3 regions of the Erythrobacter sp. GH1-10 genome follow, and region 1 is predicted to be linked to each of the others. Evidence: predicted binding sites of a transcription regulator. Region 1 holds the regulator's gene; each other region holds the start of a gene.
What was found. Region 1 encodes LexA, which represses DNA repair genes until DNA is damaged. Its sites were predicted from a motif close to GTTCCNCNCTTGTTCT; they were not measured.
Positions count from the first base shown of each region.

Region 2: recA (recombinase RecA) is a predicted target of LexA. The motif match lies at 2,806-2,821, and genes of this name have one in related genera.
Region 3: ACI5KX_RS09830 (putative DNA modification/repair radical SAM protein) is a predicted target of LexA. The motif match lies at 3,387-3,402, and genes of this name have one in related genera.

Region 1 is NZ_JBJFLP010000001.1:1,739,360-1,743,904, forward strand. Features, by position in the region: gene ACI5KX_RS08575 (ComEC/Rec2 family competence protein) at 1-1,102, shown strand, start outside; gene lexA (transcriptional repressor LexA) at 1,127-1,816, opposite strand; gene ACI5KX_RS08585 (molybdopterin molybdotransferase MoeA) at 2,011-3,201, opposite strand; gene moaC (cyclic pyranopterin monophosphate synthase MoaC) at 3,201-3,674, opposite strand; gene trpC (indole-3-glycerol phosphate synthase TrpC) at 3,679-4,470, opposite strand; gene trpD (anthranilate phosphoribosyltransferase) at 4,475-4,545, opposite strand, start outside.
Region 2 is NZ_JBJFLP010000001.1:1,492,307-1,496,851, forward strand. Features, by position in the region: gene ACI5KX_RS07375 (DUF4139 domain-containing protein) at 1-1,119, shown strand, start outside; gene ACI5KX_RS07380 (DUF4139 domain-containing protein) at 1,143-2,774, shown strand; gene recA (recombinase RecA) at 2,909-3,973, shown strand; gene alaS (alanine--tRNA ligase) at 4,196-4,545, shown strand, end outside.
Region 3 is NZ_JBJFLP010000001.1:1,980,831-1,985,375, reverse strand. Features, by position in the region: gene ACI5KX_RS09850 (recA-like protein) at 1-520, shown strand, start outside; gene ACI5KX_RS09845 (DUF6504 family protein) at 402-2,042, shown strand; gene ACI5KX_RS09840 (PilZ domain-containing protein) at 2,060-2,419, shown strand; gene ACI5KX_RS09835 (carbonic anhydrase) at 2,484-3,212, opposite strand; gene ACI5KX_RS09830 (putative DNA modification/repair radical SAM protein) at 3,428-4,545, shown strand, end outside.

The sequences.
Region 1 (4,545 bases):
GGCGCTGGCTATGGGGCGCGACGCGCTTTCGATGCGGATGGTTGCTATCGCGGCGGTCTTCGTCCTGTTGCTGTGGCCCGAAAGCATCGTCGGGCCGAGCTTTCAGATGAGCTTTGCGGCTGTGCTTGCCATTGTCGCGTTGCACACGTCGCCGCCGGTAAAAGCGTTTCTGGCGCCGCGCGAGGAAAGCTGGATCGCGCGGACGGGTCGGCGGATCATTATGCTCTTCGCCACCGGCATGGTGATCGAAATCGCGTTGATGCCGATCGTGCTCTACCACTTCCACCGCGCGGGTGTGTATGGCGCATTCGCGAATGTGGTCGCCATTCCGCTCGTTACATTTATCTCCATGCCGCTGATTGCGCTGGGTCTTGCGCTCGACCTTGTGGGCCTTGGAAGGCCCGCATGGTGGCTGGTGCAGCATTCGCTCGACTTGCTGCTGGCGATTGCCCACTTGACCGCCGAGCAGCCCGGCGCGGTCAAACTGATGCCTCAGATGACTTCAGCGACGATTGCGCTATTTGTCTCGGGCGGACTATGGCTCGGGTTGTGGAGCGGGAAGGCGAGGGCTTTGGGCCTGCTCCCCGCTGCAGTCGGAGCCATGATGCTGGCGATGACGCCGATCCCCGACGTGCTCGTTGGGCGCGAAGGGCGCCATGTCGGGATCACCGTCGAGGATGCGAATGGTGAGGCACGCCTCCTGTCACTGCGCGACAGCCGCTCGTCCTATTCGCGAGATAACCTGCTCGAACTCGCGGGCGTTACCAGCGAACCAATACCGCTTGAAGACTGGCCGGAGGCACGATGCTCCCGCGAATTCTGCCAGCTCACGATCGAGCGTGGTGGCCGGGATTGGGTGCTGCTGATGGCGCGCAACCGCGACCTCGTAGAAGAACGCGCTCTGGCGGCTGCTTGCGAACGATCGGATATCGTAGTGGCCGACCGCTTCCTGCCGCGATCGTGTTCACCGCGCTGGCTCAAAGCCGACCGGCGGTTGCTGGAACGCACCGGGGGATTGGCGATAGACCTCGAAGGCAGCCGCATCACGAGTGTGGCCGAACGGCAGGGCGAACACGGTTGGTGGCGCGGGGAGGGGGACTGATCCGCACCCCGCGCTTCATTTCAATCAGTGGTAGCGACGCAGAAGGCCGGCAAGTTTGCCCTGAACCTGCACTTCTCCCGGGCGGTAGACTTGCGGGTCGTAGGATGCATTGGCCGGATCGAGCCGGACCATGCCGCCTTCCTTGTGGAGATATTTGAGCGTCGCTTCCTCGCCGTTAACCAATGCAACTACGATCTCGCCGTCGCGCGCAGTGTCAGTGCGACGTACCAGAGCGAAGTCGCCATCGAAGATCCCGGCCTCGATCATGGAGTCACCCGACACCTCAAGCGCATAATGCTCGCCCGGGCCCAGCAGCGCGGCGGGTACAGGGAGCGAGGTCTGGCCTTCGAGTGCCTCGATCGGAGCGCCTGCGGCGATTCGACCGTGCAACGGAATCTCGATCACGTCGTTGGCCGGTTCGGGCGCATTCTTCAGCACTGCGGATCCCGAAGCCACCGCATCGTTCGCGGCCTGTGTCGCACGCGGGGTAGGGGTCGCATCTTCGGGCTGGCGAATAACCTCGAGTGCTCTGGCGCGATTCGGCAGCCTGCGGATGAAGCCGCGTTCCTCGAGTGCGGAAATCAGCCGGTGGACGCCCGATTTACTCTTGAGATCGAGCGCTTCCTTCATTTCCTCGAAACTGGGGGAAATGCCGGTCTCGTCCAGACGCTTCTGGATGAAACGGATCAATTCGTGCTGCTTTGCGGTCAGCATGGGTCACTCCCTAAGGCGCACCGCTTACCGGCGACAGCCGTGTCGCCGCGGTGCTGAAAAGGCGCATCCCTAGAGGCACCTCCTTAGGTGCATTCCGGACACTGGCCGCCCACCGAAATGGTGAACGAATGCGGAACGAATAGGCAACCTTTGGATTCGTGTCAAGCGCGCTACAAACCCGAACCCCGCAGGATTCAGCCATTGTGGAGGTTGTACACCTGCACAGGGCTCCCGGTAGCGATCGCAGGGCTACCGGCAGGCCGATCAATCAGGCAATTCGCCGCCGCCAATGCGCGCAGGGCGCTCGAATCCTGAGAGGCCGCGAGACGCGCGCTGGTTCCATCCTGTATTCCGCGAAGGAATTCGTGACGGGAGCCTGTTGCCGGGAGGTCTTCGGCCGCAGAAACGCGAACGCTCTTCGGCAGAGGATCTGGATCGCCCATCGCAGCCCGGACGAGGGGAAGAGCGAAGAGAAAAGCGGTGACGAAACTCGATACCGGGTTGCCGGGGAGGCCGAGGATTACTTGATTTCCGCGCGTTGCCACCATCAGCGGCTTGCCCGGCTTGATCGCGACCTTCCAAAAATCGATGCCGGCACCCCAGCGCGCGAGAGCCTCCTGCACGAGGTCGTGGTCACCCACCGAAGCGCCGCCCGAAGTGATGAGGATATCGCAGCTGTCGGCCTTGGCGAGCGCCTGTGCCAGCGCTTCGTGGTTGTCGAGCACGGGACCCAATCGGCTGACCTCGCCGACATGCGAGCGCAGCATGGCAGCGATCATCGGGCCGTTACTGGCGGGTATCTGGTCGGGGCCGCATTGCTCGGGGTCGAGAGCCAGTTCGTCACCACTGTCGAGTATCGCCACCCGAGGGGTGCGCCAAACCGGCACCGATCCGAACCCTGCCGACAGCGCCAGCGCGACGGGGCCCGGCCCCATGGCCGAGCCTTGCGTCAGCACTGTTTCGCCCGCCGCGAAGTCGAACCCCTGCTTGCGCACGTGCCGCTCCGGCGGAGGCAATTCCTCGCCGTCCGCTAGAGCAACCCGGTCACCATCGACGGACGCGTTTTCCTGGATCAATACCCGATCCGCGCCTTGCGGCATGTGCGCGCCGGTCGAGATACGGGTGCATTGCCCCGGTTCGAGCGCACAGCTGAATGGCTCGCCCGCGCGGCTTTCTCCGACGCGCCGCCACGGCCCATTTCCGCAAATCGCATAGCCGTCCATCGCCGAAAGGTCCGCGGGGGGCTGGGTGAGGCGGGCAACGAGATCGCGGGCGAGATACTGGGTCGGGCGACCCTGGGCGGTTTCGACCACATCGATCTCCGGTTTGCGAACCAGCGCCAGAAGCCGCTCCTGCGCCTCCTCCAGCGTCAGCATTGCTGGCATCAGGCGGGCGCCTTCCAGGTGCCGCTCTTTCCTCCGCGCTTCTCAATCAGGCGCACCTCGCCGATCACCATGCCCTTATCGATCGCCTTTGCCATGTCGTAAATCGTCAGCAGCGCGGTAGAAACCGCCACCATCGCTTCCATTTCCACTCCGGTCTTGCCGGTGAGCGAGGCGGTAGCGGCGACGCGGATAGCGTCATATTCGAATACGAACTCGACGGTAACCGATTCCAGGCCGAGCGGGTGGCACAGCGGGATCAGATCCCCTGTGCGCTTGGCTGCCATGATTCCCGCGATCCGCGCGGTACCGAGCACGTCGCCTTTCGGCGCATTGCCCTGCTTGATCGCTTCGAGTGCGTCTGCCGACATAGCGATGCGTCCGCTAGCGATAGCTATACGCTGCGTCGCCGCCTTGCCGCCGACATCAACCATCCGTGCCGCGCCGTCTTCGCCGAGATGGGTAAGCTTGCTCATGGCGTCAGTCTGCGCCGAGCAATGTCCGCGTGGCAAGCGCGATATCGCTAGCTCGCATCAGGCTCTCTCCGACGAGGAAGGTGCGAACCCCGGCCCGCGCGAGCCGCTTGCAGTCCGCGTGCGAGTTGATCCCGCTCTCACCCACCAGCAGCGAGCCTTGGGGAGCCAGCGGGGCCAGTCGCTCGGTCGTGGCAAGCGAGGTGGTGAAGGTCTTGAGATCGCGGTTGTTCACCCCGATGAGGCGAGACTTCAGGACGGCAGCTGCGCGTTCCATTTCCGTTTCGTCATGGACTTCGACCAGCACGTCCATCCCGTGTTCGAGCGCCGCCGCCTCGATCTCCGCCATTGCGCCATCATCCAGCCCGGCGACGATAATGAGGATGGCATCGGCACCGATCGCGCGCGCTTCGAGGCATTGCCACGGATCGACCATGAAATCCTTGCGCAGCACAGGCAACGAGCAGGCCGACCGCGCGGCGACGAGATAATCCTCGTGCCCCTGAAAATACGGTGCATCGGTAAGCACCGAGAGGCAGGTCGCGCCGCCTTTGTCGTACTCGGCCGCGTGCTCTGCGGGGCGAAAATCCTCGCGGATCAAGCCCTTCGAGGGGCTCGCCTTCTTGATTTCGGCGATCAATCCAAAACCCGTTTGCGACGCCTTACGCAGCGCCTCTTCGAAACCGCGTGGCGGGGACTGCATGCGCGCGGCTCGTTCGAGGTCGGCAAGCGCAATCGCGGCCTTACGCGCGGCGACGATTTCGCGCTTGGCGGTGCAGATTTCCTCGAGTTTGTTCACCGATTCAGACTGCCATCTCGATCCAGCGTCCCAGAAGCTTTGCGGCTGCGCCGCTGTCGAGCGCTTCTGCAGCGA
Region 2 (4,545 bases), 250 kb from region 1:
GAGCGCGCCAAGGTGCTCTCGACCGCCGGGGGTGTGGTGATCCAGATCGGCGACCGCATTGAAGTGCTGCGTGATGACGGGCTGCCGGTACGCGTGATCTTCGATCGCGTTCCGCCCAACCTTCGCGCCCGTCCGACGCTGTCGGTCAATGTCGATAGCAGCCGTGCCGGGTCGCGCCCGGTTTCGCTGCGCTATCTCTCCAGCGGTCTCGGTTGGTCGTCCGATTATGTCGCACTCTACAACGAAGAGGGCGGCACCATCGACATGCAGGGCTGGGTGACGCTGACCAACAATACGGGCACGACCTTCCACCGCGCCAACACACTGCTGGTTGCGGGCAATCCAAATGGTGGCGGCGCGCGCGGTTTCGGCAGCAGCCGGGGCAGCGTGCGTCCGGGTACCGAAAGCGCCGATCGCGAGCGGCTTGGCGATTTCTATCTCTATCCGATCACCGAGCGTACCACGATCGCGAACGCGCAGACCAAGCAGGTGAGCTTTCTCGATGTGCAAGGCGTCCCCGCGCGGAAGATTTATGAGCGGCAGGTCGGCTGGCTCGCGAATGATAGCGATCCGGTCAACGTAACCAGCGCCATCGCATTCTCCTCATCGCGCGATCAGGGGTTGGGCGACGCGCTTCCCGCCGGGACGGTGCGCTTTTATCAGCGTGACAGCCAGGGAACGCCGCAATTCATCGGCGAAAATCGGATCGGGCACACGCCCATGGGCAGCGAATTGACGCTGGCGACCGGCGATGCCTTCGACATTACGGTTCAGGCCGAGGTCGAAAAGCGCGAGGTCATCACCTCGGACGAATGGGAAAGGACTTCACGTTTCCGCGTAATCGAGGATGGCGAGATCGTGCGCGAATACACCGGCGAGCGGCCGAAAAAATATTACCGCACAGTCATGCGCTATACGCTCACCAATGCGAAAGACGAGGCGATCGAGGTCGATCTCACCCAGTCCGGCCTCAATCGCTACTGGTGGGCCTATGACTATCGCGTCGTCAGCGAGGATATCCCGGGCGAGCAGGTCAACTTCGACCGCCGCAAATGGATAGTGCCTGTTCCCGCCGAAGGCGAGCGCGTGATCCGGGTCACTTTCGACACGCGTTATTGAGCCCGGCGGGAAGGCTGGCCGCCATGCGCCTGTTAGCAACCATTGCCCTGATGTTCGCCGTTGCGATGCCGGCGGGCGCCCAGCAACGCGCGGTGGTGGATGCCTCCGCACCCATCGACCTTTCCGTAACGATCTACCGCGACCCCAATCGCGGCGTGGGTGAGGAGATGGAGGCCGACTGGCCGGAAGGATTCGCGATGATCAGCGAAACCCGCACGGTCACATTGCCGTCAGGCGAATCCACCATTCGCTTCGACGGGGTCGCCGAGGGCATGGTCGCGGTGAGCGCCATCGTGACGGGTCTCCCGGGCGGAACGATCGAGAAAAACCGCAACGCCGAACTCCTGTCGCCTGCGGCACTCGTGAACGGTGCGCTCGGAAACCGGGTCACGATCACCCGTACCAATCCGGCGACCGGCGCGCAGACCTCGGAACGTGCGATCGTCCGGACCCGCGCCGATGGCGGATTGGTACTGCAATCGGGCGAAGGGTTCGAAGCGGTGCGCTGCGCAGGCATTCCCGAACGTCTCTCCTTCGACCGCATTCCGGCGGGGCTTTCTGCCAAACCGGTATTCTCGATCGACACGCGCGATGCGACCGGCGGAACCTATGAAGTCACGCTGACCTATCTCGCATGGGGCTTCGACTGGCAGGCCGATTACGTCGCCACCTTCACCGACAAGGGGAAGGGCGAGTGGTTCGAAATGAACCTGTTGAGCTGGCTTAGCCTGGTCAACGACAACGGCCAGTCGTTCGAGAACGCACAGCTGCTGGTCATTGCAGGGACGCTCAACGTCGAAAGCGATTTCGAAGAGCTCGCCGATCCGCCGACCGCGGCTCCGCTGCGCCTGACCTGCTACCCGCTTGGCAGCACCAAACAGGGATCGCCGGTGCCCAATTACAACCAGGGGCCGCCCCCTCCGCCTCCTGCACCGATGATGGAATCGGCTGCGGCGCAAATGATTACGGTCACAGGATCGCGAATAAGCATGGCGGACATGGTCTCGGAAGTACCGGCAGTGATGGAAGCCGGTGAAGAGCGGCTCGGCGATCTCAAGCTCTATCGCGTACCCGAGCGCGTCACGGTTTCGGCCAAAGGCCTCAAACAGGTGGCCTTCCTGAACCGCCAGGAGGTGAAGGCGCGGCTGCTCTATGCTTCGATGTGCGAGCCCTACAACTGGTTCGATCCCGATGAGGATTTCTACGAGGCCGATATGTTGCTCGCGACCAGGAATGAAGAGGACAAGGGGCTGGGCGTCTCGCTGCCGCAAGGTACGATGACGATCTTCGAGCCGAGCGAATTCGGATCACAGATGGTGGCCGAGACGGATCTTCGCGATTATGCGCGGGGGCAGGAGATCGAACTCGATCTGCCTTCGAGCAGCCAGGTGAATGTCCGCTGCGGCTACGACGACAAAGACTCCGAGCCTGACGAACGGGATCGCAAATGGGAAGATATGCGAGCCGAGGTTCGCAACGCCAATCCGCACCCGATCACCATTCGGTTGCTTCTGGGTCAGGCGATCGACTGGGCTATCCGTTTCCGTCGCGGCAAGACCCGGGTGAAGAACGGCTACACCATCACCGAGGTGAACGTGCCGGCCAATTCAACCCGTGAATTCACCTGGAAAGTGCGCGGCGCGAACGCGGAGTAGGGCCTGTCTCAGGTCCTGTCGGAAAATTTTCGTTCCCCACTTGTTCTGGTAGAACAAATCAGATACACACTCCTCCAACGCAGGGGCGGTCGATAATCCCGGATCGCATCTAGGCAAGCGAAGGAGACCATGCGATGGCTACTAATCTCAAGCTGGTAGAGAAGGAAAAGGACGTGGACCGTCAAAAGGCGCTAGACGCTGCGCTTGCTCAAATCGATCGTGCTTTCGGCAAGGGGTCGGCGATGAAGCTGGGCCAGAAGGAAGCAATGCAGGTCGAATCGATTTCGACCGGTTCGTTGGGGCTGGATATCGCTCTCGGGATCGGCGGCTTGCCCAAGGGTCGCGTAATCGAAGTTTATGGCCCCGAAAGCTCGGGCAAGACCACGCTGGCGCTGCATGTCATTGCCGAGGCGCAGAAGGCGGGAGGCACCGCAGCTTTCGTCGATGCCGAACATGCTCTCGATCCGGTCTATGCCAAAAAGCTTGGCGTGGACGTAGACGAACTGATCGTCTCGCAGCCCGACACGGGCGAGCAGGCACTCGAAATTACCGACACTCTCGTGCGCTCCAACGCGATCGACGTGTTGGTGGTCGACTCGGTCGCGGCGCTTGTCCCCCGCGCCGAAATCGAAGGCGAGATGGGCGATTCGCACGTCGGCCTTCAAGCGCGGCTCATGTCCCAATCGCTGCGCAAGCTGACCGGGTCGATCAACCGTTCGAAATGCATGGTGATTTTCATCAACCAGCTGCGGATGAAGATCGGCGTGATGTACGGCAATCCGGAAACGACAACCGGCGGTAATGCGCTCAAGTTCTACGCCTCGGTTCGGCTTGATATCCGTCGCACCGGCCAGATCAAGGACCGCGACGAGGTGATCGGCAACTCGACTCGCGTGAAGGTGGTCAAGAACAAGGTTGCTCCGCCGTTCAAGCAGGTCGAATTCGACATCATGTATGGCGAGGGCATCTCGAAGATCGGCGAAATCCTCGATCTCGGGGTCAAGGCCGGGATCGTCGAGAAATCGGGAAGCTGGTATTCCTACGACAGCGTCCGCATCGGCCAGGGCCGCGAGAACGCCAAGGTTTACTTGAAGGAAAATCCTGAAGTTTGCGACCGGTTGGAAGCCGCCATTCGCGGCCGCACCGACGAGGTTGCCGAGGAGATGATGACGGGGCCGGACGCGGACTCCGACGACTGATCCTCAAGCGGGCAGTAGCTGCGCTTGCCGCGGCGCCCGGAAGACCGGAAAACCGGCGCATGCCAGCCCACCCCTAGGGCTTACGGCGGCGCCGGTTTTTCTGTGCTCGCCTCGAGCACATGAGGCAGAGCAGCATTAAGGCGCGGATGGCAACGGCACTTCGTCTCTCGTCGGGCACGTGGTGGCTTGTCGCGGGAGCACGCATTGCCTAACTGCGCTTGCATGACGTCTACCAACGATATTCGCCGGTCGTTTCTCGATTTCTTCGCGAAGGCCGATCACGCCGTGGTGCCGAGCGCACCGCTGGTGCCTTACAACGATCCGACGCTCATGTTCGTCAATGCGGGCATGGTGCCGTTCAAGAACGCTTTTACCGGTCTCGAAATCCCGCCCGCGCCGCGCGCCACCTCGTCGCAGAAATGCGTTCGTGCAGGCGGAAAGCACAACGATCTCGATAATGTCGGCTACACCGCGCGGCACCACACCTTCTTCGAGATGCTCGGCAACTTTTCGTTCGGCGACTATTTCAAGGAACAGGCGATCGAGAGCGCGTGGACGCTTCTGACCCGTGA
Region 3 (4,545 bases), 240 kb from region 1:
GCGCGGCGGTCGCCCGTACCGCCATGGCCTGCCGAGGGAACTGCGCGACCGCCTGATCCATGTCGAGACGAAGACCCCCGAGGATGCGCTGTTCGCGCTCGAGGAGGGGCTCAAGTGCCGCGATCTTGCCTGCGTGATCGGGGAGATCACCGGCAATCCCCGCGCGCTCTCCTTCACCGCCTCGCGCCGTCTCAGCCTCGCGGCGGAGAAGCATGGCGTGGCGCTGTGGCTGGTGCGGCTCGATGCCGCGCCCGAACTGTCCTCGGCCCGGATGCGCTGGCGAGCGGCGCCTGCCCATTCCGCACCGGCCCGTTGGGATGCCGCTGCTCCCGGCGTGCCGCAATGGGCAGCCGAACTCTTCCGCGCGCGCAGCCACGCTCCCGGAAAATGGATATTGAGCAATGACGACGGACGTTTACGCGCCCGCCGCCACGGTCCGACCGCTTCCAACACGCAGGATATTGGCGATCTGGTTCGCCCGACTGTCGGTCGATCGCTGGCGGCTGTCGCACGGATGTGAAGCAGGCGAAGGGCCGGATGCGCTCCCGACCGCGCTGATCACCGAAACCGCGCACGGGCCGCGGATCGATGCGGTGAACCACGCCGGGCACGCAGCGGGCGCGCGGGCAGGGATGATGCTCGCCGATGCGCGCACGCTGTGCCCCGCGATCCAGACCGCACCGGCGGACCCGGCGGGCGATCTCGACGCGCTGGAGAAACTTGCGCTGTGGTCGCAGCGCTGGGGGCCGTGGAGCGCGCTCGATCCGCCCGACGGTGTGCTGGTCGACATCACCGCCGCCGCGCACCTGTTCGGCGGCGAGGAACGGTTGCTCAGGGATGTCGAAGCGGCGTTTGCGAAGCGCAGGCTTGCCACCCGCGCCGCCATAGCGCCGACAGCGGGGGCAGCATGGGCGCTGGCGCATTTCGGGGCGCATTCCGGGCCATCTGCGGCGATCATGCCCTCGCATGGCGACACGATACGCCTGCTTGCAGACTTGCCGGTCGCGGCGTTGAGGCTCGACCAGGACGTGCTGACCGTTCTGCGCCGTCTCGGGCTGAAACGGCTCGGCGACCTCGCCGCCATTGCCACCGGTCCCGCCGACCGCGCCGAGGCGGCTGCCCGCGATGCGATCCATCGCCGCTTCCGCAACCGAAAATCGCCTGCGGCCAATCCGCTGGTCCGGCTCGATCAGCTGCTCGGCAAGGTGCCCGAGCCGCTGCTGCCGGTCGTCCCGCAGCACGCCCCGCTGGTGCAGCGCCGGCTGATGGAGCCGATCCGCCACCGCGCATTGCTCGACCAGGTGCTGGACGACCTTGCCGAGGACATGGTGCGCGAGCTCGAAGCGCGCGGCGAGGGCGCGCGCAGGCTCGAACTCGGGCTGTGGCGGGTCGATGGCGAGGTGCTCGTTCGCCGACTCGAACTCGCGGCGGCAACCCGCGAGGCGGGTCATATAACCCGCCTGTTCGCCGAGCGATTGGGCGATATCGATGCAGGGTTCGGGATCGAGACCGTGCGGCTGCGTGCAAGCTGGGCCGAACCGCTTGCGCTCTCGCAGGGCGATGTCGAGCAGGCGGCGGAGCGGCATGGCACTTCGCTCAACGCCTGCATCGATCGCCTCACGGTGCGCCTTGGCCCGCAAGCGGTGCGCCGACCGGTGCCGCATGCCAGCCACCTCCCCGAGCGGGCGCAAAAATGGCAGCCACCGCTGGATCCCGAGCCAAGCTCGCAAAGCATGCTGGAATTCCACCAGAGGCCAATGAAATTACTCGATAAACCCGAGAGGATTGCGGTGCTTTACGCTTCGCCCGACGGCCTGCCGCAGCGGTTTCGCTGGCGCGGCGATGTGTCCGAGGTCGCGCGGGTCGAGGGGCCGGAGCGGATCGCCCCCGAATGGTGGCGCGAGAAATCGACCGTGCGGCTGCGTGACTACTATCGCGTCGAGGACACGTCAGGACGGCGGTTCTGGATTTTTCGTCACGGGATCGCGGGCGACGGGCGCGGGGGCGTGCCTGAGTGGTACCTGCAAGGCCTCTACGCCTGATCAGCATTTTTTTACGAATGCTTGCTACGCAATTCACCATGAACATGCACAGCATCCCGCGCGCCGCAGAGCGCCGTTCGCTCAGCCTGATGATCAAGGGCCGCGTGAAATCGCGCGTGGTCTATTGCGACCTGATCGACATTTCCGAAGGCGGCTGCAAGATTCGCGGCTCGCTGGGCTTCGCCAATGTCGGTGACCGGGTCACGATGAAGGTTGCCGGCGTAAACGCGCCGCTGGGCAATGTGGTCTGGGTCGAAGGCAAGATTGCCGGTATCGCCTTCGAAGGCGGAATGCATCCCGCCATCATCGATCATCTCGTCCAGCAACAGGGCATCAAGCTGGCGGAAGAGCGGGATACGAGCACGCGCCGCCTGTAGGCCTCCCAAAAAGAACGGGGCCGATGCTTCAGGCACCGACCCCGCTCCTCCTGCGATATCAAGATCAATCCGACGGAGCGACCAGCAGGCGGTTGTTCAGCGGCTGCAATGAACGCGCGCTCATTTCCAGCGCAGCTTCGAATGCGGCAATCTGCTCCGCGCTGGCTTCGATCGAATCCTCGACCACGTGCCAGTTCACATTCTCGCTGCACGGCGGCGTGGTGAGCGAGCCCATGTAGCGATAGACTTCGAGTTCGTCGGGCACCATTGCGCCCATGTCGATCGAAATGGCCGAGCCATCGCCGTTCGGCATGGCATCGATGATGGTCTGCAAGCCTTCGTTGGCATCGCCTTCCTCGAACATCACGCCAAGCACGCCCAGCGTGCCATCGCGCGTGGCGTGCACGAAATGCGCGGTGAGCGGGTAACGCTCGCCATTGATGGCGTGCTCCGACGGGGTGTGGAAGTGAACCTGGATCAGGCTGAACAGGCGGTCGCCGGAAACCATGCCCTGACCCGGTCCGGCATCGACTTGGATCTTGTGCTTGCCGAGACGCAGCGTGCCGTCGGTCGGTCCGTAGTCTGCCGCGAGCCTGATATTGCCATAGGCGGTCGGCGACCCGAGATCGATCGGCGACTGCATCTTGCCGACGTCGCATCCTTCGAATTCAGGTCCTGCGTCCGACCATTTTTCGGGGGTTTCGCCGTCTGTGTACGCCCAATCCTGGGCCGAGGCAGCGACGGCGGCGAGTGAAATGCCTGCCGCCGCGGTGATGGTAAGAATCTTCTTCATGACTGCTCCCATGTTTGTTCGGGGAGCTTCGACGCCCCCCAACCTTTGAATGGTTACGTCCGACATCACGAGCACGATTGCTCGCCAGAGGGGCCCGGTCCGTGGCGATATTACGTATCATTCTTGGGTTGGTTCCCGGCGATTGCACACTTTGCATTTGTTGGATCGGAGGTAAGAACATATAAGGAACAAAAAGGTGTTCCCCAAGGTCTCCGATGCTCCAGCAAACGCTCAAACAGAAGCTCGAAATCCTCGCCGATGCGGCGAAATACGATGCGTCGTGCGCGTCGTCGGGCACGGCGAAGAAGAACAGCCTCGGGGGCAAGGGCATCGGCTCGACCGAGGGGATGGGCATCTGCCACGCCTATGCACCCGACGGTCGCTGCATCTCGCTGCTCAAGGTGCTGCTGACCAATCACTGTATCTTCGATTGCCATTACTGCGTGAACCGCAAGAGTTCGAACGTCGCCCGCGCGCGCTTTACCCCGCAGGAGATCGCAGACCTGACGATCGCTTTCTACAAGCGCAATTATATCGAAGGGCTGTTCCTCTCATCGGGCATCATCAAGAGCTCGAACCATACGATGGAGCAGCTGGTCGAGGCCGCGCGTATCCTGCGCGAGGAGCACGATTTTCGCGGCTACATCCACTTGAAGACCATTCCCGAGGCCGATCCGGAACTGATCCACCAGGCGGGGCTCTATGCCGACCGCGTCTCGATCAATGTCGAACTGCCGACTACGGCGGGGCTGACGCGGCTTGCACCCGACAAGGACGAACGCCAGATCGAAGGCGCGCTGGCGCGGACCAAGTCGCGGATCATCGAGGCGAAGGACGAGCGCAAGCGCTTTCGCCATGCGCCGCGCTTCGCCCCGGCAGGCCAGTCGACCCAGATGATCGTCGGCGCGGACGATGCGACCGATGCCGATATCGTCGGCAAGGCGAGCAGACTCTATGGCAGCTTCGGCTTACGCCGCGTCTATTACAGCGCGTTCTCGCCGATCCCCGATGCCTCTGCAGTGCTGCCGCTGAAGCGCCCGCCGCTGATGCGCGAACACCGGCTGTATCAGTCGGACTGGCTGATGCGGTTTTATGGCTTCGCGCCCGGTGAAGTGGCGCAGGCGACCGAGGCGGACGGAAACCTGCCGCTCGATATCGATCCCAAGCTCGCCTGGGCGCTGAAGTTTCGCGAGAGTTTCCCGGTCGACGTCAACCGCGCGTCCAAGGAACAATTGCTGCGCGTGCCGGGGCTGGGGACGACTGCGGTGGGCAAGATCCTCGCGGCGCGGCGGCATCGGACCTTGCGCCTCGACGACGTGGCGCGGCTCACCCA